Linked DNA regions of Lujinxingia vulgaris. The protein of the gene in region 1 interacts with the protein of each later gene in a pairwise test. Links are inferred from orthologs where the notes say so. Each region holds a gene or a part of one and is shown in the gene's direction. Other genes may lie near its edges. The genes, in order: eno and rpe.

Region 1 (14,604 bases):
CCGCTGTGGCTTCCTGGGGCTCCTGCATATGGAGATCATCCAGGAGCGTCTGGAGCGCGAGTTCGATCTTGACCTGATCACCACCGCGCCCTCGGTCGTCTACCAGGTGATCACCACCGATGGGGAGACCTTGATGGTGGAGAACCCCAGCGACTTGCCCGAGACGCAGTTTATTGAGCGCATCGAAGAGCCCTTTATTATGGCCACCATCCACGTGCCGCCGGAGCATGTGGGCCCGGTCATCGGCTTGTGCGAGGAGCGCCGGGGCACGCAGTCGGATCTGCGCTACTCGGGGGCCAACCGCATCATCCTCAAGTATGAGATGCCGATGAGCGAGGTGGTCTTTGACTTCTTCGATCGCCTCAAGTCGGTGTCGCGTGGCTACGCCAGCTTTGAGTACGAGCTGATCGGCTTTAAGAAGGGCGATATGGTCAAGCTGGACCTGATGGTCAACGGGGAGCCGGTGGACGCGCTCAGCGTGATTGTGCACCGCGACTTTGCCTACAACCGCGGGCGGATGCTGGCCAAGAAGCTCAAAGAGGTCATTCCGCGCCAGATGTTTGAGGTGGCGCTGCAGGCGGCGATCGGTAACCGTGTGATCGCCCGTGAGACGGTCAAAGCGTTTCGTAAAAACGTCACCGCGAAGTGTTACGGCGGCGATATCAGCCGTAAGCGCAAGCTCCTCGAGAAGCAGAAAGAGGGCAAAAAGCGCATGAAGCAGGTCGGCAATGTGGAGCTGCCCCAGGAGGCTTTCCTGGCGGTTCTGCGCGTCGATGAGGGTTAAGCCAGCGTGAGGTAAGTTGCGGTGAGCAGGCAAAACGACAAGGCGCAGATCATCGACGACGCGCAGGAGCTGGTGCGCGAGACTCAGCTGCGTCTGGACCGCGCACGCAAGCTTCCCGACGAGGCGCGCTATCGCCTTCAGGAAGAGCTCAATGCGCTTCGCCAGGGGATGAAGCGCGAGGACCTCGAGTATGTCGAAGAGGTCAGCGAGACGGTGCGTGCGCTGGCTGAGGAGCACCTGGCGGGCATCTCGGTCAAGCCTGCCTGGCAGGAGTACGTCGAGACTGTGGGACTGGCGATTTTATGCGCGCTGGTGCTGCGGGCCTTTTTCTTTGAGGCGTTTAAGATCCCCAGCGGTTCGATGGAGCCGACCCTTCTCCGGGGGGACCATCTTTTCGTCAACAAGATCCGCTACGGCATCCGAGTTCCCTTTACGACTACGTTTCTGATGCGTTTTGCCGAGCCACAACGTGGCGAGGTGGTCGTGTTTCGCTTCCCCTCCGAGGAGGCGCGCGAGCATGTGCGTAAGCGCCGTGAGGAGGCCGCCGCCAAGGGGGAGAAAGCCGTCGAGTGCATCCTTAACTTCGATGAGAAGGACTTCATCAAGCGCATTGTTGGCCTTCCCGGCGATGTGGTGGAGGGGCGAGGCGCGCAGCTTCTGGTCAACGGTGAGCCGGTGGACCGTACGCCGATTCGCCGCGGCCCGGCCCCGGATCGCTCCGGGCGTACCGCGTACTACTATCTGGAGACGTTGGGGGAGGCGACCCACCAGATCCGCGAAGACAGTCCGCCGGGCTACGATGAGGGGCATGACTTCGGCCCGATCACCGTCGAAGATGGGCACTTCTTTGCGATGGGTGATAACCGCGACAACTCCGCCGACAGCCGCTGCTGGGGCCAGGTGCCGATGGATAACATCAAGGGGCGCGCCATGATCATCTGGCTTTCGCTCGAAGACGGCCAGACCGGCGATCCGGGCATCCGCTGGGATCGTTTTGGGATGGCGATCGAGTAGACCTGTGACGTGACCATAACGAGGCTCCGCACACGTCGTGTTGGGGGGCCCGAGACGCCGGGAGCGACGATGAACTTGATTGGGCTGAAGGACCTGTCGAGACACCAGATGATCGCGCTTCTGGACGCCTCCGAGCGCTACCTGAATGACGAGGGCAGGGTGATCACCCCGCCTGAAGACGCGCAGCTTCTGAGTGGACGAACCTTTGCCTTGCTCTTTCTGGAGCCAAGCACACGCACCCGCGCGAGCTTCGATCTGGCGATTCAACGCCTTGGCGGGCAGTCGGTGACGGTGAACGGGGAGGGGAGCAGCGTTGAAAAGGGGGAGTCTGCCGCAGATACCTGCCAGACTCTGGCGGCGATGGGCGTCGACGGGTTGGTGGTCCGTCATCATGATCGCCATCTTCCTCAGGTGCTCGCGGAGCGGGTGCGGATCCCGGTCATCAACGCCGGCAACGGCAGCGGTGAGCACCCCACCCAGGGGCTGCTCGATGCGCTGACGTTGCGCCGCCATTTTAAGACCGGTAATCAGCTTGGCGGGCTGAAGATCGCGATCATCGGCGACATCGTGCACAGCCGCGTGGCCCGCAGTGACGCGCATATCTTCTCAGAGCTGGGCGCCGAGGTCATGATCGCCGGACCGAAGATGTTAATCCCCACCGAAGAGCGACTCGCCGAGTGGCCTGTGCGTGTCTCGACCTCGCTTAAGGAGGCCGTACGCTGGGCGGATGCGGTGGTGGTGCTTCGGGTTCAGCAGGAGCGTCTTCGTAGCTCAGTGGTTGATCCGCATCGCTACGCCCTGGATTGGGGTATCGACCCGACGGTCGTTGAGCAGTATATGTCGCCGTCGACGATGATCTTGCACCCCGGTCCTGTGATACGGGGTGTGGAGCTCGCCGATCCGGTGATCGAGAGCCCGCAGAGCCTGATCTGGCAGCAGGTAACCCACGGGGTTGCCGTTCGTCAGGCAGTGATCGCAGCGTATTTTGGAAGGCAAGCGCAGTACGCCTAAGGAGCAGCAGTTGAAGCAGTCGCGACCCAGGTTGAAGTCGCTCTCGGGGCGTAGCCCCGCGATCCTGGTGCTGGAGGACGGCACCTGTTTTGAAGGGTTGAGCGCCGGCGCGCCCGGCTCCACGGTGGGGGAGGTGGTCTTCAACACCAGCATGTCGGGCTATCAGGAGATCGCCACCGACCCCTCCTACCGCGGGCAGCTCATTACCTACACGATGCCCCATATCGGCAACTACGGGGTCAACGCGCTCGACAGCGAGTCGGTGGAGACGCAGGCCGCCGGCGTGATCGTGCGCTCGCTCTCGCGGCGCGCCAGCAACCAGCGCAGCGAACAGGGCTTTGAAGACTGGCTCGTCGATCGCGGCGTGGTCGGCATCTGTGAGATTGACACCCGCGAGCTGACGCGACGGATCCGGCAGGGCGGGGTGGGGCTGGCTGCGATTGTGCACGACGCCACCGCACAGGATGCCGCCGCAGCGCTGGAACTTATCGCCGCGCACCCGGGCTACGGCAGCGTGGACTATGTGAGTGAAGTCGCCACCGCGCGCGCCCTCCGCGTGAGCGCCGAAGACGCCTGGCAGAGCCCGCTTGTGCTGACACCGGCCGCCCCTGGGAGTGATGACGAGAGCAAGGCGCCGCACGTTGTTGTGATGGACTTCGGGGTGAAGTTCAGCATTCTGCGCCATCTTCTGGCCCGCGGCATGCGCGTCACGCTGATGCCCCGCGACGCCGCAGTGGAGGATGTCGAGGCGCAGCGTCCCGATGGGGTGCTCTGGTCCAACGGCCCGGGGGATCCCGATAAGATGGAGCCTTTCATCGCAGGCGTGCGCGCGCTTAGCGAGCGCTACCCGACCATGGGCATCTGTCTGGGGCATCAGCTGCTGGCCAAAGCCTTTGGTGGCGAGACCTTCAAGCTGGGCTTTGGCCACCGGGGGCCCAACCAGCCGGTGCAGAACCAGCGCGACAAGAGCGTCGCCATGACCAGCCAGAACCACGGCTACGCGGTGCGACGGGAGAGTTTTCCCGACGATCTGGAGATCACCCACGTCAACATCAACGACGACACCATCTCGGGCTTCTCGCACAAGAGCCTGCCGGTCCACGCCGTTCAGTACCACCCGGAGGCCGGCCCCGGCCCGAACGATGCTGTCGATTTCTTTGATGCTTTTGCCCGTGACCTGGACGCGCGATGCGCTGATCGGGGATGAGAAGAGGGGCGCGTGAGCGCTCCGGGTTCGTGGACGTGTTGGCGTCCTGCGCGGTGAACACCGGGGGGAGGCGCGAGCGGACAAAAAAGCCAACTGGCCGGATGATGAATCGGGAACTTTGGGTTATGATGCGCCCGACCGATCGCCCTGCGCGACATAGTTGAGGAGCCACCATGGATTTGCGGTTCTGGGCCGCTACGGACACCGGGCGCGTCCGCGACCATAACGAAGATAACTTCCTGGTCGACAAACGTCTGCAACTCTTCGTGGTCTGCGACGGGATGGGAGGCCACGCCGCCGGCGAGGTCGCCAGCGCGGTGTGCGTACGCACGGTGCGGGAGGTCATCGCCGGGGCTGGCGAGCTTCTGAGTCATCTTCAAGAGGCCCCGGAAGATAAGCAGGTCCAGCAGGCGACGGTGGAGCTGTTGCGCCAGGCGGTGCAGACCGCCAACGCCCGCATCTTCGAGATGGCCCAACAAGACGCCAGCCGCCGCGGCATGGGCACAACCTGCTCAGCGCTGCTTATCAGCGGGGCGCATGGCTTTGTGGGCCACGTCGGCGACTCTCGCCTCTACCGGGTGCGCGAGGGCGATGTTGAGCAGATCACCATGGATCACTCGCTGCTCAACGAGATGATCCGTCAGGGCAAACTTCCCCCCGACACCAAAGAGCGCGACTTCCCGCATAATAATGCGGTCACCCGCGCCGTCGGTGTGCGAGAGTTCGTGGAGGTCGATGCGTTTGAGTTTGGCATCGAGCCGGGCGATCGCATGATGATGTGCTCCGACGGTCTCAGCGGGTATTTCGAGGAAGAGATCGACGTGCTCGACATGACCTCGGGCGACGTCCTCGAAGAGATCATCACGCGATGCATCGACTTCGCCAACGAGAGCGGTGGTAAGGATAACATCACCGTGATCGTGGTGGACGCTGTCGACGCCGAGGCTGAGCAGAACGACGTGGCGCCGGTGCTCGAGATGCTCCGCAGCACCCCGTATTTCCATTACCTGGCGGCCAACGAGCTTGAGCACATCCGTCGGCTTGGCGAGGTGGTCGAGGCGGAGCCCGAAGAGGTCGTCACCTCACCGGAGAATGTGGCGCACAGCCTCTTTGTGATCCTGCGAGGTTCTGTCTCATTGCACCTCGACGGGCAACGCGTCAGCGTCCTGACCGCCGGGGAGCATTTCGGTGAGATGGCGCTGATCGACGCCCAGGATGACAGCGACAACCGACTTCGGGTGCAGGCGCTTGAGCCGACCACGCTCTTTGCGATCGCGCGTGATGATTTTATGGGCATCCTGCGCAGCGCGCCCGGGCTGGCCATCAAGCTGCTCTGGAACTTCGTGCAGGTCTTTGCCGACCGCCTCCAGGGCGTGCCCGCCGAGTATCGCTTCAGCCCCGACCAGTGGCGTGAAGACCCGGACGCCGCGGTTGACTTTACGCCCCCTTCCGGCTCGCTCGTGTTCACCGAAGACCTCAAGAAGATCGCAGAGGAAAGCGACGGGCATGTCGAAGAGAGCGTTGAGGCCGATGAGCCTGAGGTGATGCCGGAGGTCGCGTCGTCAACTGCGTCGGAGCATGATGAGGAGACGCGCGAGTACGATCGCCTTCCCCTCGATGATGCGCCGCTGGCCGCCTCCCTCGGTGGTTGGGACGGCTCCGATGCGAGCTGGGGAGATGTCGCCAGCGATGATGAGGCCAGTGTTGATGAAGTCAGCGAAGATGAGTGGGAAGATCTTCCCCCGGAAGCCGTCGCGCATCGTCCCACGGTCCGTCTCTCGCCGATGCGTGATGATGACGAACTCGATGCCGCGAAGGCCGACGGGGATGTGACGCTCAGCCCCTGGGAGTCGCCTCAGGAAGAGTCCAGCGGCGCTTCAGACGACTGGGTGATCGGGGGTGTCGATGAGGCGTTCGCAGAGCGCGATGACGCCGAGCAGAATGCGTCGGCGTCGGTGAGTTTCGGCGGTGCTCATCTCGATGAGCCGGAAGAGGATCTTCGCGCGACCGTGCAGCTCGATCGTCCGCTTTCCCGCGCGGAGATTGAGGCGACGACCGGGCCGATGTTTGGCGGCGGCGTCCCCGAAAAGTCTGGCGCGGAGCCACCCGCTGACCAGGACGACGATCTCGGCAAGACCGTTGATATTGACGCGGACCTGGCGCGCCTTCGTTCGCTGCGCGCCGAGTCGAGCCTCGATCTGAAGGAGCGTCTCCGCCAGCGCATGAAGGCCCGGAACACACCAGTGCCGTCGAGCGCAGCAAGTGGTGAGGCCGACGTCTCGATGACTGCTCCACCGATGGACGCGGAGCCGGCCGAGGCGAGTGCTGCGCCTTCCGCGCTGGCCGGAGAGGTGGAGGTCCGCAGCTCGCCATCGCGGCGGATGGCCGAGCCGACGCCGGAGGCCAAGGTGATGATTTCACCCGAGCTGATGGGCCTGGTCGACGACGATGACGAGTAAGTTTCCGGCAATTCAGACCCGCTCAGCGGGATGAGAGCAGGCGCGCGCAGCGCGCCGCAACACCCAACTCTACGACGGCGCCATTGTATGGATACACGCACAATTCTTCAGATCGTATTGGGGTTGGTCGTCGCGCTGATCCTCGTGGTTGGCGGGCTGATGGTGATCGCGCTGACAGGCGATGCCGAGACGGTGATCGTCGAGCAGGCCGTTGCCGAGCAGCGGGAAGCCAGAGAGCGCAAGAACCCCTGGGCCGATCAGGGTGAGGCCGCCATCGCGCTGGTGCAGCGCTCTCGCGTCAATCAATCCGAGGACGGTGAGGTTGAAGCCAACACCGTCGGTGAGCTCCTCGCCAGCGAGGCGTTCATCAAAGATAAACTTAAAATCACCGGGGCCGAGTCCACCGGCTGGCATGCTCAGTGGTGGGGGGAGACGAAGTTTGGGCCCTCGTTTTTCCTTGTGCGCTACGGGTTTCAAGACGCCAATATCCGCATCGGACCGGCCTGGCTTGTGGACCTGAAGACCCAGAAAGTGGTGCCCAAAAACGTGCTTGCCCAGGTCGCCAGTGACCCCGAGAAGGGCCAGGAGTCGAAGTACTACGACAAGGCCGCGCAGGTCGTCTCGGCGATGACCAACCACCGCTTCCCGGCCGGGATTAATCTGGGCGGCGCGCTGCTGCTCTACTTCGAGCAGCGCGAGGGCTCCGGTGAGGGCGATACCGTGCTGGGGTGGACCATCGATCACGATCGCGACAACCTTTTTCGGGCCTACTTTCAGTGGACCGAGGGTGGCGAGCAGACCTATGCCGAGTTTGAGTTCGACTTTGATAAACGCGCCCTTCGTGCGGTGAACCTGCAGGCCGCGCAGATCATGCGAGTCGGCGAGGAGTTTGAGCCCACAGACCGTGTGAGCATCATGCCTGGCACCTACGATCCGAAGCAGCGCGTCGCAGCCAACCGCTGGCTGGGCCCGGCGCGCACCCAGTGCCGCCAGCCTCGCCACCGCGACGGATGTAAGGCGCTGGCGACCTTGCTCGACCAGTCTGACCTGATCGAGACCCTGGAGTGGCTGCTGACCGCTCAGGCCGACACCGCCGAGGCTTTCGAGTCCTGCAAAGAAGAGCGCAAGTGCCGCTGGATGCCCGAGGCGCGCGGTGAGGGCGTCTACCGCATCAAGTATGTCTACAACCTCGATGGCACGGAGCAGACGATCGCCTGGGATGTGAACCTGCGCAAAGAAGAGGTCGATGCGGCCGATCGTATCAGCCAGCTCTCGCAACGGGCGGTGAATCCTCGTGGGTAATCCGAGTGAGATGGAGCTTAACCCGAAGCGGTTTGCGCAGCTGGAGAGGCAGGTCTTAAAGGCCCTTTTTGCCGAGCCCCCGACCTCGGGCGAAGTCGTCGACGTCGAGGTCTTTGGCGAAGATGGCAACCAGCCGGTTCGCTACTTTATCTACGCCGATGTGCTCGCGGAGCTGACCAAAGCGGCGCGTTACCGCTCGCAACGTGCAGTGGCGATCTTGCTGGGGCATTTTGCGCTGGATGGTGATGGTGCGTTTGTCGAGGTCAGCGCGTTTGAGGACCTTACCTATGTCTGGGAGGACGATGACGCCGCCGACGCGCTGGAGCGCGGGGTTAAGGAGCAGCTCGCCGCATTGACCCGTCGCGAAGAGCCCGGAAGTGGCAGACGTCATGTGGTGGGGATGTTCTGGTCGGAACCCGGGAGCGATGCGTTGCTGAGCGAGGACGCGGCGCGCGAGCACCTGACCTATTTTAATCTTCCCTTTCAGGCGATTCTTGTCTGCGACGGGGAGCGTGGTCAGGTTGGTCTTTACGCCAGGGGGCCGCGGCAGAAGTTCTTTAACGCAGCGATTCACCTGGTCAGCGCCAAAGATGAGGCTGGCGTTGCGCCTCATCATAATGATGAGACCGCCGAGGCGGCCGCGTCGCCCGACTCCACTCCTGAAGATCATGATGATAAAGAGCGCTCCGCCAGCGGGGCGCCCTCTGAGTACACCTTTGAAACTGAGGAAGATGATGACTGAGATTGTCGATATTGTTGCCCGTGAGATTCTCGACAGCCGCGGTAACCCCACCGTGGAGTGTGATGTTTATCTGGAGAGTGGCGCGATGGGACGCGCGGCGGTCCCCAGCGGTGCTTCCACCGGGGAGCACGAGGCCATTGAGCTTCGCGATGGGGATAAGGCGCGCTACCTCGGCAAGGGCGTTCAGCAGGCCGTGGAGAACATCCACGAGGAGATCGCCCCGGAGCTTATCGGCGAGGACAGCGCGAACCAGCGTCGCATCGACGACATTCTGCTTGGCCTTGATGGGACCGAGAATAAGAGCCGCCTGGGCGCGAACGCGCTTCTGGCGGTGAGTCTGGCGTCGGCCTACGCCGCGTCGGAGGCGCTGGGGCTTTCGCTCTACCGCTACATCGGCGGCTTGCAGGCCACGGTGATGCCGGTGCCGATGATGAACATCATCAACGGCGGCTCTCACGCCGACAACAGCGTCGACATTCAGGAGTTCATGGTCATGCCCGTGGGAGCCGGCTCGCTGACCGAGGCGGTGCGCTGTGGCGCGGAGATCTTCCACGCCCTTAAGAGCGTGCTCAAAGGCCAGGGCTACTCCACCTCGGTGGGCGATGAGGGCGGGTTTGCGCCCAACCTCAAGAGCAACCGCGAGGCCCTCGACCGCATCATGGAAGCCATCGAGAAGGCTGGCTACAAAGCCGGCGAAGACGTCGTGCTTGCGCTGGACTGCGCCGCCAGTGAGTTCTTCGACAAAGAGTCCAAGACCTACAAGCTCGCCGGGGAGGGCCGTGAGCTCGACGTGGCGAAGATGATTGATTTCTACGAAGAGCTGGTCAGCGCCTACCCGATCGCCAGCATCGAGGATGGTCTCGACGAGAACGACTGGGAGGGCTGGAAGAAGCTCACCGACCGCCTGGGCAAGAAGGTGCAGCTGGTCGGCGACGACCTCTTTGTGACCAACACCAGGACGCTCGCCCGCGGCATTGAAAAGGGCGTGGGGAACTCGATCCTGATCAAGGTCAACCAGATCGGCACGCTCAGTGAGACGCTGGATGCGGTGGAGCTCGCGCATCGCAACGGCTACACCGCCGTGATCAGCCACCGCTCCGGGGAGACCGAAGATACCACCATCGCGCACCTGGCGGTGGCCACGGCCAGCGGCCAGATCAAGACCGGGAGCCTCTCGCGCTCCGACCGGGTCGCCAAGTACAACGAGCTGATCCGCATCGAAGAGCAGCTCGGCGCGACCGCGAGTTACCCCGGCGCGTCGATCTTTAAGAAGTAAGGTTGCGCCCCCAGAAAGGGGGCAAATCCGAAGAGGAGCGTCGTCCGCGCGTCAGCGCGGGCGGCGCTCGCGTACTCTGCGGGGATGAGCTTTCGTTTACGCGTTGTTCTCTGCAGGAAATGCGCCGCGGGCAGAGGGCTGATTGACAGTTTGAGAGCCCGCGCGCTACAACCGCCCGGCCGCCGAAGGTGGCGAATTTTCGGGCGATACGCCCCTTTTGACAAAACACCCACCCACGCGTCTTTGCGTGGCGAGATGGAGGTCATGCCATGACCCGTGAAGAGATTCGCTCGAGTATCAGCGATCTTCGTCAACGGCTGGTTGAGCTCGGGAGGTATCTTTGACCTGGCTCAAAAGAAAGCCAGGATCGAAGAACTCGATGCGATAAGCCAGGACCCGGAGTTCTGGAACGATGCAGAGCGCGCTCAGACGACGATGAAAGAGCGCGGTGAGCTGGTCGATGTGATCGAGCGTTACGAGACGCAGCTCGAGAGTCTGGATGAGGCGGAGCTCTACCTGGAGCTTGCCGCTGAGGCCGATGGCGATCCGCAGGCCCTTGCCGACGCCGGTCAGCTTATTACGGAGACGAAGAGCGCGGTCCAGAGTCTGGAGACGCGCCGGATGCTCAGTGGCGAGCACGACGACCACAACGCCTTTGTCTCGATCAACGCCGGGGCAGGGGGCACCGAGAGCCAGGACTGGGCCTCGATTCTCCTGCGGATGTACCTGCGGTACGTCGAGCAGAAGGGCTGGCAGGTGGAAGTCACCGACCAGCAGGCCGGCGATGAGGCGGGGATCAAGAGCGCCGACCTGCACGTCACCGGCGACTTTGCGTTCGGTCATCTCAAAGCCGAGGCCGGCGTGCATCGCCTGGTGCGCATCAGCCCCTTTGACAGCGCGAAGCGTCGGCATACCAGCTTTGCGGCGGTGTCGGTGGCCCCCGAGATCGATGACGATATCGAGATCGAGATCAAAGATAGCGATCTGCGCATCGACACCTACCGCGCCTCCGGTGCCGGTGGTCAGCACGTTAACCGAACCGACTCCGCGGTGCGTTTTACGCACATCCCCACCGGGATTGTGGTGGCCTGTCAGAATGAGCGCTCCCAGCATAAAAACCGCGCCACAGCGATGAAGATGCTTCGCGCCAAACTCTACGAGCGCGAGATGCAGGAGCGCCGCGACAAGGCCGCTGATGAGCACGCCGAGCAGAAGGATGTGGCCTTCGGTAGCCAGATTCGCTCTTACGTGCTGCACCCCTACAAGCAGATCAAAGACGTTCGCACCGGCTACACCGAGGGCAACGTCGATAAGGTGCTCGACGGGGGCCTCGACCCCTTCGTGGAAGCCTACCTGCTTAAGGCGGGCGGACAATCTGAGGGTGATGAAGCGGCCGAAGCGTAAGAAAGAACGGGCCACCGGCGCGGAATCAACGCGGCGGTGGCCCGGTTGCAGCCGCTCGGTGCTGCTCCCCTCGTCTATGCCCTCAACGGGAAGCTGATGTCTTATGAGAGCTTCGTCGGCCGTCGTTATTTGATGGCCAAACAGCGCAGCCGCGTCGTCTCGATCATCACATTGATCGCGGTCAGCGGTGTGGCGCTGGGCGTGACGGCGTTGATCGTCGTGCTCAGTGTGATGGGAGGCTTCCGCGCCGACCTCACCAGCAAAATTCTGGGGGCGAAGGCCCATGTGGTCATCCAGCAGCCGGATTTTGGCCCGCTCGATGACGCCAACGCCGTGGCCGACCGCGCTCTGGAGGTCGAAGGCGTTGTCGGCGCCTCCCCATTTATCGAGAGCGAGGTGATGGTCTCCTCGCCGACCAACCTGAGCGGCGTGGTGCTTCGTGGCATCGACGTCGATCGGGTGGGGACGGTCACCGATCTTCTGGAAAACCTTGAGAAAGGGGAGCTCTCCAACCTGCGTGATTCGCGCGGGATGATGGAACGCATCGAGGAGGAGCGTGACGAAGAGCTCGAAGTTCTGCTCGATCGGCTCGATAAGGAGAGCAAGGAGCTGCGCGAGACCATCGACGCGAAGCGCGGCGCGACGGGTGTCAGCGACGACTTTATGCCGGCACCCGACGAGGACCTGCCTCCGCTCATCGACCTCGATGAGGTCAGCGATGAGACGCCGCAGCCGCAGGCCGAGCGCGGCGGTGATGAGGGGTTTATGCCGCCGCTCTTTGACGACAGCGGCGCAGAGGCCTGGGATTTGCCCGCGCTGCCCGGCGAGGAGGGCGATGAGGCCGGTGGCGAGATGCCGGGCATTGTTGATGAAGCGCCGCAGGATGATGGGCGGCTTCCCGGTTTGATCATCGGGACCGAGCTCGCAACCTCGCTGCAGGTGCGTCTGGGCGATGAGGTCAACGTGGTCACGCCCCGTGGCGAGATGGGACCCTCGGGACCTATCCCGCGGAGCCGGCCCTTTCGCATTGTCGGGGTGTTTTACAGCGGGATGTACGAATACGACGCCAACGCGGCGTTTACCTCGCTCGATGACGCCGCGCGCCTGCTCGACTTTGAGGGGGCCACCGGCGTGGAGCTTCGCACCGACAACGTCGAGGAGGTTCTGGCGGTGGGGGAGCGCCTGCGTGAGATCTTCTCGCCAGAGCTTCGCGTGATGGACTGGCAGCAGATGAACAGCAGCCTCTTCTTTGCGCTCAAGCTCGAGAAGATCGCGATGTTCCTGGTGCTGATCTTCATCATCCTGGTCGCGAGTTTTAGCATCGTGGCGATGCTGATCATGATCGTCATCGAGAAGGCCCGTGAGATCGCCATCCTCAAGTCGATGGGGGCCAGCGACGGCGGCATCATGCGCGTCTTTATGTTCCAGGGGGTGGTGATCGGGGCGGTGGGCGCGGCGGCCGGGCTGGGGATGGGGCTTTTGATTTGCTACTTGCTCCAGACGGTGGGCCTGCCGCTGGACTCCGAGGTTTATTATATCTCGACCCTTCCGGTTGAGGTTGACCGCCTGGAGGTTGTGGCGGTGGTGTTGAGCACCATCCTGATCAGCTTCCTGGCCACATTGTATCCATCGTACCAGGCCGCGAAGATGCGTCCGGTAGAGGGGCTTCGTTATGACTGAGACGACGACCACCACGCCGCTGATCGAGCTCAAGGGTATTCACCGCCGCTTTGAGCATCGCGGCCAGCAGCTCGACGTGCTTCGGGATCTGAACTTCCGGATCTTCGCGGGCGATCAGGTCGCGATCATGGGACCGAGCGGCGCCGGCAAGAGCACGCTTTTGCAACTTCTGGGCACGCTCGATGCGCCCACCTCCGGGACGATGCTCTTTGACGGCGAAGATGTGTTTGCGCGCAGCTCCAGCGGGCTTGCGCGTTTTCGCAACGAGCAGGTCGGCTTTGTGTTTCAGTTTCACCACCTGTTGCCGGAGTTCACCGCCCTGGAGAACGTGATGATGCCCGGGCTCATCGGGCGGATGCGCAAAGGCGAGGCCGAAGCGCGCGCGATGGAGCTTCTGGAGAAGGTCGGGCTCAAAGATCGGGTGCAGCATCAACCCGGGGAGCTCTCCGGTGGGGAGCAGCAGCGGGTGGCGATCGCGCGCGCTCTCTTTAAAAAGCCGCGCCTTCTGCTGGCCGACGAGCCTACCGGCAACCTTGACCTTAAGACGGGCGCTGGGATACACGCCGTGCTGCGTGAGCTCAACGAGAGCACCGGCGTGACCGTGGTGGTGGTCACCCACGATCCGAACCTGGCCGAGACCATGCCCATCCGTGTGCTGGTGGATCAGGGCCAGCTTATCCCTCAGATTCCGGGGGATGACCGGCTGAAAGGGCGAGTTTCGGATGATTTGATTGATCAGGCACCGCGCGATCCACGCCAGGTTGCGGCTGTAGCGGACGCCTCCGTCGGTGCCGATGGCGTCGCTTCTTCCGCACCGACGCCGCACGCCTGATTACGCGCGCCCACTTCGAAATGCTCTCAGGAACAGATGTGATGGTTGATGGAAAGCTAAGGGCGGCGCTGCTGCTATGCGCACTTGTGGGGCTGATCGGGATGCCGACGGCGCTGCACGCCCAGGGGATGCCGCAGCTGGAGCGCCCCGAGATTCTGGATAGTGCGCCGGTGGCGCCGCGTCAGACGGCGCAGTTGCCGAGCGGCGAAGCCGGCACCGAGGGCCAGGACATCGCCGAGGTGCGCGTCCAGGGAAACCGCCGTGTGGAGGCGGCCTCCATCCTCGACCGCGCTCGCCAGCGAGCCGGTATGGCCCTCTCGCGCGAGCAGGTCAGTGAGGATATTCGGCGCATCTTTGCGCTGGGATATTTCGATGATGTCCGGGTCGACGCGACCGCCACCGATCAGGGGGTGGTGCTGACTTACATCGTCGACGAGAAGCCGGCGATCGACGCCATCCGCTACCGCGGCAACGACGCCGTGAGCACCGAAGATATCGAAGAGGTGGTGGAGCTGCAGCGCTTCGCCATCGCGAACTTCGCCGACATCAACCGCAGCGCCACCGCCATCCAGGAGCTCTACCGCGAGAAGGGCCATTACCTGGCTGAGGTCGACTACGAGATCGACAGCGTGGAAGGCCGCGAAGATCTGGCGGTGGTCACCTTCGAGATCCGCGAATACTCCAGGGTTCGCGTCAAACGGGTGACGATCCTCGGTAACTCCGAGATCGAAGACGCCGAACTCAAAAACATCATGGCCACCCGCGAGGGGCACTGGCTGTCGTTTCTGACGAAGTTCGGAAACTTCCGGGAGCAGGACTTCCAGGACGATCTGCAGCGCCTGGTGCTCTACTACTACCACAACGGTTATCTGCAGGTTCAGGTCGATGAGCCG
Region 2 (14,445 bases), on another replicon or contig:
CGCGCGGCCAATGCCCAGCTGAATCGCACGAAACACCACGCCGTACGCCCCCCGGCCCAGCTCTTCTTCAATGCGGTAGCGGCCCGCTATCACATCTCCGGCCGCAAACAGCTGCTCTTCTGGCCCCATACTCGGCGCGCTCGCTCGTCGTCTTCTTCGGCTCCCTGCTCGCGCCCACCCTACCCTCGCCAGAGCGCGCGGGCAAGCGCGCGCCTCTCGCGCCCCTTGTCGCGCTGTGGCGCGCTGTGGTAGCTGCTCCCTCCTTATGGTTAGGTTGGCACCACCCCCTCGGAGGCACCATGGGTTTTCTCGACTTCCTCTTCGACAAAGAAAAAGCGCAAGAGCGCAAAATCACCAAGCTCAAAAAGACCGTCTCGCACATGTACGTGCAGCCCGGTGAGCGCAGCTACGCGGTGGAGCAGCTCCGCGAGATCGGCAACGAAGACGCCGTCTTAGCGCTCCTCTCCCGCTTTGAGCAGACCGCCCCCAACCACACCACCGACGCCGACGAGAAAGAGTTCGTCTACGAGGTCCTCGTCGACCTGGGGCGCCGCGGTGAGGTCGATGTGGCCGGTACCATCACCGCCTACCTCAAGCGGGTCGAAGAGAAGATCAACTGGCCGCTCAAGGTCCTCACCGACCTGTTGAGCCTGGAGGATATGGTCAACGTGGTCGTCGAACTTCTCGAAGACATGCACATCGACTATGTGCGCAACCCCGAGAAGAAGCAGGAGATGATGCTGCGCGCCGCCGAGTTCTGCGACCGCCGCCTGGCCGAGCAGACCGCCCGCTTTGTCGAAGACGACTACGAGACGATCCGCTTTCTGGCCGTCGACGCCCTCCTCGCCCAGAACGAAGACGACATCGCTCGTCCCGCCCTGGCCGCGCGACTGACCGAAGAAGATTCGCTGCGCATCTTGCAGAAACTGGCCGAAGCCTTCGCCGAGCGCCCCGAGTGGACGATCGACGAAGAGCAGCGCGAGGCGGTGAGCGCCGCCCTCCCCAAAGGCTTCTCGCTCGATAGCGATGGCCACGTCGTCGCCAAACGCTGATGAAGCTCACCACCCTGCCGCCACTGAGCCCGCCGCCGCAGCCCTCTTACGCGCTGCGGCGGCCCGCCGACCCGATCCCTGAGCCGGCGCTCCTGGCCTGGGTGGAGGGCCCCGGCGCCGAGGGTTTCGAGAGCGCCTGGCGCCTGGCCGGGGTGACGATCCTGCCGGCCTCCACACTCCTGGGGCTGCGCGCCTTTGAAGACGCCTACGAAGATCATCTTCCCGGGGCCGCCCCCGACGGCCGCGACTGCATGCGTGTGATCTTCGATGTTGAGAAGATCTTGCGCATGGCGCTCCACCAGAGCGTGCTGGCGCTGGAACTTCTGGCGAGCCCCACCCCGCTGCAGCTTCAAGCGCCTTTTGACCGTATCGCCCCCGTTGAGCTTGCGCAGGCCGCCCTCACCTCCGGGGTGCTTCGCGCCTACCGCGGCGCGCTGCCCGCCACACTCGACGCCATCGACGCGGGTCAGCGTGTGGCCGCGCTCAGCGGACTTCGCCGGCTCTACACCGCCGGCCTGCTTCATCGCGAGGCGATGATGGGCACCGATCTTGGCGCCCTGCTCAAAAGTTGCGCCCCCTCCCCCATCGCCCCTATCGTGGAAGGCTGGAGCGACGCCGCGCTCAGCCCCGACGAGGCACGTGCGCTCAAAGCTGAGGCCCGCCGCCTCGACGCCCTCCTGGATTCGCCGGGGGCGCTGCCGGAGCGGCCTCAAAACTACGATCTTCTGCACGAGACGCTCGTCGCCTGGAGACTGGCCACCTCATGATTCGCCTGCTGATCATCGGACGCCCCGGCTCCCAATGGGCCGACCGCCTCCACCAGCTTGAGCTCCAGGATCTGGAGATCGACCACGAGCGCCTCCCCTCGGCCGGCATCCGCCGCTTTGAGGCCTCGCCAGCCGACCTGATCATCATCGCCGATGACCAGGGCGGCGAACGCGTGGAGATTCTGGCCGGCGCCATTCGCAGCCGCCCGCTGGGGCAGCTTGTGCCGCTGATCCTCATCTGCCCGCTCCCCGAACCCGAGCGCGTGCAGGCCACCACCGACACCCTCGATCTGGTAGCCTGGCTCCCGCCGGAGACCAGCGCTGAGACGCTGACGACCCGCATCGGCGCCGCGCTCGATGTCTCATTGAGCGCCACCCCCACCCCGGCCTCCCCCGCGACGCATGCGGCGCAGACGCCCCTTGAGCATCCCGAGCAACCCGGCGAACCTCCTCAGGAGCAGCCCCCCGCACCGGAGCCCTCCCGGGTCTTTCGCGCCGGTGAGCTGACGCTTGAGGCCATCGACACCGGGGCCACACGCAGGGTGGATCGCGACCAGGTCTTCCCCCAGCGCGACTTCGCCCACCCCGAGGCCAGCGTCGACGCCGAGGTGATCCGCCGCAAGCTCAGGGCGGTGCGCCACGAGGACTATTTCGCGATCCTGGAAGTGCGCCGCGGCGCCGACACCCAGCCCATCCGCGAGGCCTTTCACCGCCTCTACGCCCGCTTCGACCCGCGCCATATCGATTTTCAGACCGCGCACGCCTTCGAAGACGCGCTCCTCGAGATCCGCGACGCGCTCGAAGACGCCTGGGCGGTGCTCGGCGATCCGGCGCTGCGCGAGCCCTACCTTCGCCACACGCTGCGCCCCTGAGCGGCCGCCCGGGCGGCCGGCGGAAGGTTCCCCCCTTGCCAGCCGTTACCCCCTCGGCTAGACACGCTTCAGCGTGCTCACGTTCCCAGACTTTTGATGAGTTGAACCATGGCATCCTTGCTCGACATCGTCCTCTACCCCGATGACGTCCTTAAGACCCGCTGCACCCCGGTCGACACCGTCGACGACGAGGTGCGCGAGCTTATCGACAGCATGGTCGAGACCATGTACGCCGCCCCCGGCATCGGGCTGGCCGCCCCGCAGGTCAACGACACCCGGCGAGTCACCGTCATCGACGTCTCCTCCCGCGAAGAGGGCGCCGACAGCGAGCTCATCACCCTCGTCAACCCCGAGATCGTGCACCGCGAGGGCAAGATCGTCTGGGAAGAGGGCTGCCTCTCCATTCCCGGGGTCTACGACAAGGTCACCCGCGCCCAGAAAGTCGTGGTGCAGGCGCTGGACCGCGACGGCTCCCCCTTTGAGCTTGAGGCTGACGATCTGCTGGCGGTCTGCCTGCAGCACGAGATCGACCACCTCGACGGCGTGCTCATGCTCGACCACTTCAGCCACCTCAAGCGCAAGATGGCGCTCAAGCGTTATAAAAAGCACCTGGAAGCGCTCGAAGAAGCGCGCCGCAAAGAGGCCGAGAAGGCCAACGACGCCCCCTCCTCCTGAACTTTTTAAAGGTTGCCGATGACTGCCGCACGTTCGCCGCTTCGCATCGTGTACATGGGCACGCCCGATTTTGCGGTGCCCGCGCTCCAGAAACTCATTGAGAGCCCCGACGAGGTCGTCGGCGTGGTGACCAACCCCGATCGCCCCAGCGGGCGCGGCAAAAAGCTCACCCCGCCGCCGGTGAAAGTCGCCGCCGAGGCCGCCGGCATCGAGGTCTACCAGCCCGAGAAGCTGCGCGGCCCGGAGGTTTTGGAGCATCTTCGCGCCTGGAACCCCGACGTGATCGTGGTGGCGGCCTACGGCCAGATTTTGCGCAACGATGTGCTGCTCCTGCCGCGTTACGGCTGCATCAACATCCACGCCTCATTGCTGCCTGCGTACCGCGGTGCGGCGCCCATCAACTGGGCCATTGTGCGCGGAGAGGCCGAGTCGGGCGTGACGATCATGCAGATGGAGCGCGGCCTGGACACAGGCCCGATGCTGCTTAAGCGCAAGACGCCCATTGAGGAGCTCGACACCGCGCAAGACCTTCATGATCGCCTGGCCGAGATGGGCGCCGAGCTGATTGAGGACGTGATGCGCCTGATTCACCTCGACAGCCTCAACCCGATCGTTCAAGACGACGCACAGTCTTCCTACGCGCCGATGCTCAAGAAGAGCGACGGGGAGATCGACTTTCGAAAGAGCGCCCGCGAGGTCGCCGATCTCATCCGCGGGATGAACCCCTGGCCCGGGGCCTTTGCCTTTTTGCACACCCCCGAAGGTCCGCAACGCGTCAAACTTCATCTGGCGCGGGCGCACAGCGCGGCAACCAACGGCGCGGATACCGGCGCCGCCCCCGGTGAGGTCATTCGCGCCGATGAGCAGGGGCTGCACATCGCGTGCGGGCAGGGCTACATCGAGTGTTTGACGTTGCAGGCCCCCGGCAAGCGCGCGCTTCCGGTGAGCGACTTCCTCAACGGCTTTGATCTTCAGACCGACCACCATTTTCTGCTCCCCGATGAGCGCTCCGACTAAACCGAGCTCCCCACCGTGACCACCGCCCGAACAGTCGCCCTCGATGTGCTCAGCCGCATTGAGCAAGACGACGCCTACAGCCACATCGCGCTCTCCAACCAGCTGGCCACAAGCGAGCTCGACGCCCGCGACCGCGCGCTCGCCACCGAGCTTGTCTACGGCACGCTCGCCAGGCAGCGCTCCATCGACACGGTGCTCTCGCGCTTTGTCTCCCGCAAACTCGAGAGCCTGGATCGCCCGGTGCGCCTCAACCTGCGCATGGCCACCTACCAGCTCCTCTACCTGGACCGCATCCCGGCCCACGCCCTGGTCAATGATGCTGTCAAGCTCGTCAAACGGGCCTGCGGCCAGCGCACCGCCGGCTTTGCCAACGCCGTGTTGCGCAACATGCTCCGCAGCAAAGAGAAGTGGCAACCTTTTGAGGAGCGCGACCGCAGCGCCAACCCGGCGCGTTACCTGGGGCTGAAGTATTCGCTTCCGGACTGGATCGCCCGTCGCTTGCTGGGTCGCCACGGGCTGGAGCGCGCCGAGGCCCTGGCCGAGGCCTTTGCCGGCCGTCCACCCCTTTACCTGCGCCGCTTGCAGCCGCTCGACACCCTGCCCGAAGGGGTCAGCCCGCTTGAGGCTCCGCCCGGAGCGCTCAAGGCGGAGAGCTCCTCGCCAGAGTTGCGCTCGCTGCTCGAAGCGCACGCGCTGACCATTCAGGATCTGGGAAGTCAGCTCATTGCGCACTACTGCGGCGCGCGCCCGGGCATGCGCGCCCTCGACGCCTGCTGCGGCCTGGGGGGTAAATCGCTGCTCCTCGCCCAGCAGCTCGGCCCCGGCGACACTCTGGTGGCCTGCGACCCGCTCCCCACCAAGCTGGAGATGCTCGCCAACACCCTTGCCGACCTCCGAGTCGACCCCACCGTCGTGCTCCGAGAGGCCACCCTGCAAAATCTTCCCGAGGCCGATGGGAACTTCGATCTCATCCTGGTCGACGCCCCCTGCTCCAGCCTGGGCGTGATCCGCCGCCACCCCGAGACCCGCTGGCGCCGATCCCCGGCCGATGTCGACGCGCTCGTCCGCGTGCAATCCGAGCTCCTCGACCACGCTGTGAGCCGGCTTAACCCCGGCGCGACGCTCGTCTACAGCGTCTGCACCTTCACCCGCGAAGAAGGCCCCGAGCAGATCGAGCGCCTGCTTGAGCGCCACCCGCAGCTTGAGCGCGCCCCGCTCCCCGAGAGCGAGTTTGACTGGGCCCCCTTCGTCAATGCGCTGGGTGAGCTCGACTTAAACCCGCGCGACCACGACTGCGACGCCTTCTTTGCGGCGCGCCTGCGCCTGGCCCAACCCTGAACTTCCACCGCCGAGCTTCCCTATGACGACGCGCCCCCTTCGCATCGCCCCCTCGATCCTCTCGGCCGACTTCGCCCGCCTCGGTGAGCAATGCCAGGAGGTGATCGACGCCGGCGCCGACTGGCTGCACGTCGACGTGATGGACGGCCACTACGTGCCCAACATCACCATCGGCCTGCCCGTGGTCGAGGCGCTGCGCAAGGCCCTGCCCGACGCCTTTCTCGACGTGCACCTGATGATCGACAACCCCGACGACTTCGTCGGCCCCTTCGCCCGCGCCGGCGCTGACCTTGTGTGCTTTCACCCCGAGGCCAGCCGCCACCCCCACCGCGCGGTGCACACCATCAAGAGCCTGGGCAAAAAGGCCGGCCTGGCCATCAACCCGGCCACCCCGCTGAGCTGGATCGATCACCTGGCCCATGACCTCGACATGGTCCTGATCATGAGCGTCAACCCCGGCTTCGGCGGTCAGGCCTTCATCCCGCACACCCTCGAGAAGATCGCACAGCTCAAGGCTCGCCACGACGAACTGGGCGTCGATCTCGACATCGAAGTCGACGGCGGCGTCTCCCCTTCCAACGCCGCTCAGCTTCGCCAGGCCGGCGCCAATGTACTCGTGGCCGGCAGCGCCATCTTCGGCGCGCCGAACTACAAAGAGGCCATCGACGCCATCCGCCAGCAGGCCACGCTCTAAGACTCAACGTCTTCGCCCGGACCCGATCATGGAACGCATCGACCTGAGCACCTGGAAGCGCCGCCCCCACTATGAGTTTTTTAAGGGCTTTGAGCGCCCCTTCTTCGATGTGGCCGCCCGCGTCGATGTCAGCCCGCTGGTCGCGCTGACCCAACGCAGCGATCTTCGCCTCTTTGCCACCCTGCTGCACACCGTCTGCGTGGCGGCCAACGCCACCGACGCGCTGCGCCTGCGCCTCGATGACGAGGGTGTGGTGCGCGTCGCGCAGATCACCCCCTCCTTTACCGTGATGAGCGACCGGGGCACCTTCAACTACGCCACGGCCCCCTACGTCGACGATGTCGCCGAGTTCAGCCGCACGCTCCAGGAGCACGCCGATCGCTCCCGCAACCTCCCCGAGCTCTTCTTAGGCGACGACGATCGCCTGGATCTCGTCTACATCACCTCGATGCCCTGGCTGGACTTCCAGAGCATCAGCCACGCCTTCTCCGGCCAACCTCTGGACTCGGCGCCGCGCATCGCCTGGGGCAAAGTTGTGGAGGCCGAGCCCGGACGCCACGAGGCGACCTTCCAGCTCACCGCCCACCACGCGCTGGCCGACGGCCGCGATGTCGCGATCTTCTTTGAGAAGTTGCGCGAGCGCATCGACGCCCTGGCCGGCCACGCCGGCTGAACGCCCCCCGACATCTCAAAAGTTCAGCCCCGGCGCGCCTTTCCCCGGGTCAGCCGCACCACCAGATCCCGAAGCTCCTCCAGAAGCCCCATATACTCACCGCCCCCCTTCTGCACGATCTGGGTGGCGTTGCCGGAGAGGCGGGCGTAGTCCTCGGCGGTGAGGTACTTGGCGGTCATCACCACCACGGGCACATCTTTAAACTTCGGGCGCTCCCGAAAACGTTGGAGAAACTCAAACCCGTCGACATGCGGCATCATCAGGTCCAGAAAGACCAGGCTGGGCTCGATCGCCTCCAGCCGCGCCAGGCCCTCTTCGCCGTTGGACGCCGCCGTGACCCGAAAGCCCTCGCGCTCCAGGTGGCGCACAAGCATCTGGCGCGAGGCCTCATCATCTTCCACCACGAGCACGTCGCCGTCTTCCACGGCGCTCTCGTAGGCCTCCATCACCTCCAGAAGTTCCTGGCGGTCGACGGGCTTCGACATGAAGTGGTCGGCGCCAAACGCCAGCCCACGCTGCTTATCATCGACGAAGGTGAGCATGATCACGGGGATCTTTCGAAGATCGGGATCTTCTTTCAGACGCTCCAGTACCGTCCAGCCGTCCATCCGGGGCATCATCACATCAAGCGTGATCACGTCGGGGCGCACCTCCGAGGCCAGCCTCAACCCCTCACGGCCGTCGCGCGCACACACCACGGTGTGCCCCACCCGCTCGAGCGTGCGCTTGAGCACCCCGCGGGTATCGCGATCGTCGTCGATGATCAGCACCAGCTTGGCGTTCTCGTTGAGCTCGATCTCTTCCGAGAAACTCACCTGCTCGGCGCCCCGACCCACAAAGGCGCGCGGCACGCCCAGCTCCACCACCGTGCCCTTTCGCACGCTGCGCTCCACCCGGTAGCTCACCCCGAGCAGCTCGGCGAGCTGACGCAGCACGGACTGCTCCAGCCTGCGCGCGCGACCGCGGCGCCCGGGAGAAAGGTCGCCCACCCGTAGCGTGACCCGGCTCTCGTCGGCGCGCAGCTCCACCTCGACCTGGGTGCCGGCGCTAAAGCGCACCGCCTCCCCCACGACCCCGTCAAAGAGCTGCACGAGCTTCTCGCCATCGCATTGCACCTCGGCGTTGACGTTGGCCCGCTCCACCCTCACCTCAATGCCGCGCTGTTTTGCGACCGCGCCGAGGGGTCCCAGCACCGCATCAAGCGTCTCGTGCACATCGACGTCGTAAACCTCCGGCTCCACATCGCCCGCTTCAAGTTGGGCCAGGGAGACCAGGTTACTGACAATGCCGAGCACCTCGGCACCGGAGCGCTCAATACTCGCCAGCTTGTCGAGCGCCTCGGCCGGCAGGCGCTCCTGCTGCTCCTCGCGAAGCAGCTCCGCAAAGCCGATCATCGCGTTGACCGGGGTGCGCAGCTCGTGACTCATCAGCGCCCAGCGTCGCCCGGCCATCCACCCGACCATCGCCTGGGTGAGCAGCCCGCGTAGCGCCTGCGCGCGCTCAAGCTCCGGCTGGCCAAAACGCCCCGGCTCGGCGTGCACACAGATCCAGAGCGCGGGGTTGATCGGCGTTCCCACACTCACCATGATCACCGAGGCCACCGGCATCGACACCGAGGAGAGCATCGCCTGCCAGGCCCCCTGGTCGCGCACATCATCGAGCACCAGAGGGTTGCCTTCGAGCACCGCCTCGGTGAGATCTCCCACCCACCATTGCAGAGATTCCAGCCTGGGGTCGCTGGCGCAGAGCACGCTGATCTCGCCATCGTCGCGCACCTGAAGAACCGCCCCGCCGTCGCCGCCGACCACATCATCGAGGAGCCCCACGACGGCCTTCGGGCCGGTCTGCGCGCCACTGCGGCTGAGCATCTCCAGCCCGCGCATCAGCGTCTCGTGGCGCCGTCGCAGCTCCGAGAGATCGTCATCGCGAACGTCATCATCCGGGGGTTCTTGCGTCATCACTCTCACCTCGCCACCTGCCCGCCACCCCGGAGAGGGGCGTGCTGGGCTGTAGCGTCGCTGCTCTCATCGAATCATCGCAAAGGCAACGGGCACCCCTGCCGGTAACACCAAAAGAGTATCAGGGTGCAGCGCATGTACGTTTTTGTCGAGTCCGATCCCGAAAGCGGCCCCCCCGCGTTACAAGCTTTTTCCTTGAGATCGTCCCGATCGCAACAAGGCTTTGAAGCGACGCAGCGAGTCCCGCTTCATGTCGTGAGGGTCATCGGGCATCGCCCCGGCTTGCTGCCAGAAGACAAGGAGTACCGTTATGATGAGCTGGGTTGTCGTATTCTTCGTCGTCGCCATCATCGCCGCATTGCTCGGGTTTACCGGCATCGCCTCTGCGGCTTCCTCCATTGCGCAGGTGGTCTTTGTGATCGCGCTGGTGCTGCTGGCCGTCTCGCTGGTCTCCAACCTCATGAGCCGCGCCTGAGGCCTGCTGGCGCAAACTGACACAACCGGTGGCACGCCTTGCCCTGCGGGCTAACGCGTGCAAACCTTCGCGCCCACCCTCGCCGGCGACGCTCCCACGACGATTCTGGGAGACGTCCGATGCCGCGACGGTGGGCGCCTTTTGTTGAGTGAGTCCGGGGATTTTACCCCTTTTGATGTGCAACCAGGATGGTGGCTTTTACGATGGCCAGCGTCCCCACGTATGGAGCCTGTATGCGCCGAAGCATTGCCCTGTTGACCTGCCTTCTCGCGTTCTCTCTCGTCGCCTGCGAATCGGAACAGAACACCGCCGAAGAGCCCCCCTCGACCGCCGAAGCCGCAATGGGCGAGGCCGTTGAGGAGGAGGCCAGCGAGGAGCAGGCCGCTGAAGAAGCTCCCGAGCAAGCCGCCGCCGAAGAGGAAGGCGATCCTCTGGCAGCGCCCGCCGACGTGGCTGCCCCGCCGGCCGACGCCGAGAAGACCGAGTCTGGCCTGGCCAGCAAAGTGCTCAAAGAGGGCACCGGCACCGAGCACCCCACCGCCACCTCCACAGTGCGCGCGCACTACACCGGGTGGACCACCGACGGTGAGATGTTCGACAGCTCCGTGAAGCGTGGCCAGCCGCTGACCATGCCCCTCAACCGCGTCATCGCCGGCTGGACCGAAGGCGTGCAGCTGATGGTTGAGGGCGAGAAGCGCCGCTTCTGGATTCCGCAGGATCTGGCCTATAAGGGCGCTCCGGGTGCGCCGGCTGGCATGCTCGTCTTTGACGTCGAGCTCATCGAGATCGTCGAGTAAGCAGCTCGTAAGGGGCTCCCGAAGTGCTGGCCGCATCCCCCGGCGGTACCTAGCTTGAAGGGTGACACGCCACCCTCGCTACGGGAGCCCCATGAGCCTGCAAACCTCCTCCTCTCAGGAGTCGATCTGGGACTTTCCCAGCCCGCCGGCGGTGCAACAGAGCCACCGACGCATCCGCGTGCTGGTCGGAAGCACACCCATCGCCGACACCACCCGCGCGCTGCGTCTGGTGCACACCGGACACGCCCCGCACTACTACATTCCCCCCGAAGATGTGCGTCTCGATCTTCTGCAGCCCTCCATGCACTGCAGTTTCTGCGAGTGGAAGGGGGTGGCCACCTACTACGATCTGCGCATCGGGCCGACCTTCATTGAGGCTGTGGCCTGGTCGTACCTTCAGCCGCCCAAGCATTATCAGGCGCTGCGCGACTACATCGCGTTTTACCCCCACAAAGTGGATCGGTGTCTGGTCGATCATATGCGGGCGATGCCGGAGCCGCATCCGGAGCGCGGGGGCTGGATCACCCCCGACCTGGTCGGACCTTTTTAGACGCTATGTTCAGGCGATAGCGACCTTATTCGTCGCCGAGCACGCGCCGAAAGCCCACGGCGACGCCGAGCGCATCGAGCCGAAAATACTCCGGCACACGCACCCGTCCGCTCACCTCAAAGCCCTCCACATCCCCCCAGGGGTCGGGGGCTTCGAGGTAGCCCTCACCGCTCATCGTCAGGCCGTCGAGCTCGCCCTCCACAAAGCGCGTGCCGGCTTCGATGCACCCGTCGCCCAGGGTCTTGGTGATGGAGAAGGTGCCCCCGGCGTGCGAGACCTGCACGACCTGCGGCACAAGCTCCTCGTCGCAGGGGTAGCCCTCCATCAACCACTGCCCGGAGAGCGAGAGATCGTCGATTTCGGGAAGAGGTGTCGGACCGGTGTCGGGATACACGCGGCGCAGGGTCAGCTCGCCATCGGGGGCGTCCAGCCGTATCACGTCTTTGCCCTGCGTCTGCACGCCAACCTCGTCGTCGCCCAGTCGCACGGCGCCATCGCCGGCCGGGTCCCCCTCCCAGAGTGAGGCGCCGGCTGCCAGGCAGGCATCGGCGCGAAGGCTACGCGCCACAAGCGCTCCGTCCTCATCGGCTGCGGGTTCTACGGCGACCACGCGCAGCTGCTCTTGGCCCTCGCAGCGCGCGCCCTCCACCACCCAGGTCCCCTGATACTCGAAGGGTGTGCCATCGCCCTCGGCCGCATCCCCGCAGGCGACGAGCAGGCTTGCCAGACAGATCCCCGCCCTCATGGTGCGCCCAAAACTCACGCCTGCCCCCTGCCCTCCACGTGGCGCGCCAGCGCTTCGAGGTCTTTGTTCACCATCTTCTTAAACATCGGCAGCATCAGCCGGCCAAAGAGGTTAAAGAGCGCGCCCATCTCCATCTCACCGTGGAGTTTCACGGCGGTCCCGCCCTCGCGCTCCTCAAGCTCGTAGACGTAGTGGTACTCCCCGCGACCGGTACTTCCCTTCGTGCCATCGACGTAGAGTTCCAGACGGCGGTCGGGCTCCAGAGCGCGGATCTCAAAGACCTCCGCGCCCTCGCGCCCCATGATCTTGCGCACCTCGCGCCAGCTCGACCCGGGGCCCATCTCCCCTTCATCGAGGCGCTCCACACGCACGAAGTTCTCCATCCATGCGCCAAAGTCCTCGATGTCGAGCATTGCCTCAAAGACCGCCTTCGGCGGCGCGTTGACGTGATGATTCAGCGTGTACGAAAGCGCCACGGGGGCTCCTTTCCGGCTCAGTGGACCATCAACGAGAGCACCGGGTGCGTCGCGAAGGAGTAGAGGCGAGAGCAGAGGTTCTGCTGGCAGGTGACCTCACCCTGACCTTCGAGCACAAGCTCTTTGTGCGCGTCGATCAGGCAGCGTGCCACCGGCTCGTAGGCCGCGTCGGTGTAGCGCGCGTAGATATAGTGCTGGTCGAGCTCTGGCGAGTAGCGCACGGCCACCCAGGCCTGGGCTCCCAGCGGCATGGCGTCGCCGCCCTCGTTCGCCAGCTCCTGGCCCATCGTGTGGCAGGCGATGGCGTCTTTAAAGACCTCTTCACCACCGGCGATGATCGCGTCGCTATGCGGGCAGGAGGTGTCGTCGGCGATGGTGAGGTTGGTCAGCGTGTCGCTCATCGCCACGCCGTTCATGCCCTCGCAGAGCACCCGGTCGCCCGAGCAGCTGGCCTGCTTCACATCCGGACCCAACACCCAGACGCTGAACCCGAGGCGATTGACGTGCTCCGGGGCCTCGGCCTCAACCTCGCTGAGCACATCCTGCATGCGCGCGTGCACGCAGCGCCCGAGCTCCGTATCGCGCTCTTCGCCTTTGAGGCTGCCCAGGTTGAAGCTCTCCGCTCCGCGGGTGGCCACCGCCTCGAAGTAGGCGTTGGTGGTGTCGTAGTCTTCGCCGGCGCAGGCTTTGAAGGCCTCGACGCGCTCCTGCATCTTCGCCCAGGTCACATCGCGAAACGCCGCCTCGGCCTCAAGTTCCGGGGTGGTGTTGGCTTCATCTTCTGCCACCGCGCCGCTCTCACCGCCTTCCTCGACCAGAGGTGCTTCGGCGCTGACTTCCATCGTCAGCTCCCCGGAGGCTTCCGCTGTCTCCGTCGAAGGTTCAACCTCGGTCGCCTCGGCGCTCTCTCCCATGGAGGGACCCGAAAAACACCCGACCATCGCCAGGGCGATGCTTGCCACCAACACGTCGTTCAACTTCATCGCTTACCTCGTTACGTTCCGTTACCACCGCGGCTATCCTCTTGGATGCGCTGGTATATTGCAAGATCGGTGAGGCCTTTGATCGCAGCACCGAGTATTGCGAATTTGCAGATCTTTGCCCTCGCGCCCCCGCCCTGAGACAGCCCCCTGACTCTACACCTCCCACCGCCGGCGTCCACCCTTGACCCCGGGTGCGTCCGCATGCTCCTTAACGCGCGCCGCACCGCCCCGCTGCTCCCGCACCTTTCTTTACCGCACCGCCCCGCTGCTCCCGCACCTTTGTACGCCGCACCGCCCCGCTGCTCCCGCACCTTTGTACGCCGCACCGCCCCGCTGCTCCCGCACCCTTGTACGCCGCACCGCCCCGCTGCTCCCGCACCCCCGACGAGACCCCGATGCGCGAACTCCTCCCGCTGCAACACCGCCACGACCGCGCCATCCTGGCGATGGCCATTCCTGCCATTGGCAGCCTGGCCATCGACCCGCTCGTCTCGCTCGTCGACACCTTTTTCGTCGGACGCATCGGCACCGCCGAGCTCGCCGCGCTGGGCATCAACAGCGCGCTCTTTGCGATGACCTTTATCGTCTTCAACTTTCTGGCCTACGCCACCACCCCGAAGATCGCTGCCCACCTGGGCCGCGATGAGCCCGAGGAGGCCGGCGAGGTGGTGAGCCACGCGTTGTGGCTGGCGATTGGGTGTGGCGGGATGATGACCGCAGCCCTGCTGATCTTCGCCGCCCCGCTCCTCACGCTGATGGGGGCCGCCGGCGAAGTTGCCGGGCCGGCGCTGACCTACCTGAAGATCCGCGCGTGGGCGGGACCGGCGTTGCTTATCAGCACGGCGGCCCACGGGGCCTTCCGCGGCTTTCAGGATACCCGCACCCCGATGTGGGTCACGGTGATGCTCAACCTGATCAACCTTGTGCTCGACCCGCTTTTGATCTTCGGGCTGGGCTGGGGCATCGCCGGGGCGGCCATCGCCACGGTGGTGGCGCAGTGGTCGGGGGCGCTGCTCTTTTTATGGCTGCTGCTGGTGCGCCGCAGCGAGTCGATGCACGTGCCGCTGATCGCGCCCTCTTTGAGCGGGATGCTGCCGCTGGTGCGGGTGGGGAGCGCGCTTTTGCTGCGCACCGGGGCGCTGGTGGGCACCATGACGCTGGCCACCGCCGTGGCGGCGCGCCAGGGCGCCGAGTCGGTGGCCGCCCACCAGGTGGCCAACCAGCTCTGGGGCTTTTTCGCGCTGCTCATCGACGCGCTGGCGATCGCCGGCCAGGCCCTGCTGGCGAACTTCATCGGCCGCAACGCCACTGAGGAGGCCCGCGCCATGGGCGCGCGCCTTTTGCAATGGGGCCTTGCCACAGGGCTGGTGCTG

Evidence for each region.
Region 2: the proteins of eno (region 1) and rpe interact in binary tests that used the Escherichia coli proteins (3 or more experiments, as listed by UniProt). The link is inferred for Lujinxingia vulgaris from one-to-one orthologs.

Annotation. Positions count from the first base shown.
Region 1 is NZ_VOSM01000003.1:538,615-553,218, reverse strand. Bases 7,654-10,653 are described here. They hold eno (phosphopyruvate hydratase), read left to right. Parts: upstream 7,654-8,511; coding sequence 8,512-9,795; downstream 9,796-10,653. Other genes in these bases: FRC98_RS09145 (hypothetical protein), read left to right, coding at 7,770-8,519; FRC98_RS09150 (hypothetical protein), read left to right, coding at 7,654-7,777. Also shown: lepA (translation elongation factor 4), read left to right, coding at 1-784; lepB (signal peptidase I), read left to right, coding at 806-1,798; FRC98_RS09165 (aspartate carbamoyltransferase catalytic subunit), read left to right, coding at 1,868-2,809; carA (glutamine-hydrolyzing carbamoyl-phosphate synthase small subunit), read left to right, coding at 2,820-4,016; FRC98_RS09155 (Stp1/IreP family PP2C-type Ser/Thr phosphatase), read left to right, coding at 4,190-6,475; more of FRC98_RS09150, read left to right, coding at 6,563-7,653; FRC98_RS09130 (FtsX-like permease family protein), read left to right, coding at 11,296-12,879; outer membrane protein assembly factor BamA, read left to right, coding at 13,753-14,604. UniProt on the Escherichia coli protein: Catalyzes the reversible conversion of 2-phosphoglycerate (2-PG) into phosphoenolpyruvate (PEP). It is essential for the degradation of carbohydrates via glycolysis.
Region 2 is NZ_VOSM01000002.1:102,760-117,204, reverse strand. Bases 4,739-7,579 are described here. They hold rpe (ribulose-phosphate 3-epimerase), read left to right. Parts: upstream 4,739-5,743; coding sequence 5,744-6,415; downstream 6,416-7,579. Other genes in these bases: FRC98_RS04145 (response regulator), read right to left, coding at 7,112-7,579; FRC98_RS04150 (CatA-like O-acetyltransferase), read left to right, coding at 6,444-7,088; rsmB (16S rRNA (cytosine(967)-C(5))-methyltransferase RsmB), read left to right, coding at 4,739-5,721. Also shown: FRC98_RS04190 (serine/threonine-protein kinase), read right to left, coding at 1-129; FRC98_RS04185 (hypothetical protein), read left to right, coding at 300-1,052; FRC98_RS04180 (hypothetical protein), read left to right, coding at 1,052-1,819; FRC98_RS04175 (J domain-containing protein), read left to right, coding at 1,816-2,691; def (peptide deformylase), read left to right, coding at 2,800-3,366; fmt (methionyl-tRNA formyltransferase), read left to right, coding at 3,385-4,383; more of rsmB, read left to right, coding at 4,399-4,738; more of FRC98_RS04145, read right to left, coding at 7,580-9,046; FRC98_RS04140 (DUF1328 domain-containing protein), read left to right, coding at 9,357-9,521; FRC98_RS04135 (FKBP-type peptidyl-prolyl cis-trans isomerase), read left to right, coding at 9,755-10,318; FRC98_RS04130 (DUF427 domain-containing protein), read left to right, coding at 10,410-10,868; FRC98_RS04125 (hypothetical protein), read right to left, coding at 10,894-11,631; FRC98_RS04120 (SRPBCC family protein), read right to left, coding at 11,628-12,089; FRC98_RS04115 (hypothetical protein), read right to left, coding at 12,107-13,072; FRC98_RS04110 (MATE family efflux transporter), read left to right, coding at 13,468-14,445. UniProt on the Escherichia coli protein: Catalyzes the reversible epimerization of D-ribulose 5-phosphate to D-xylulose 5-phosphate.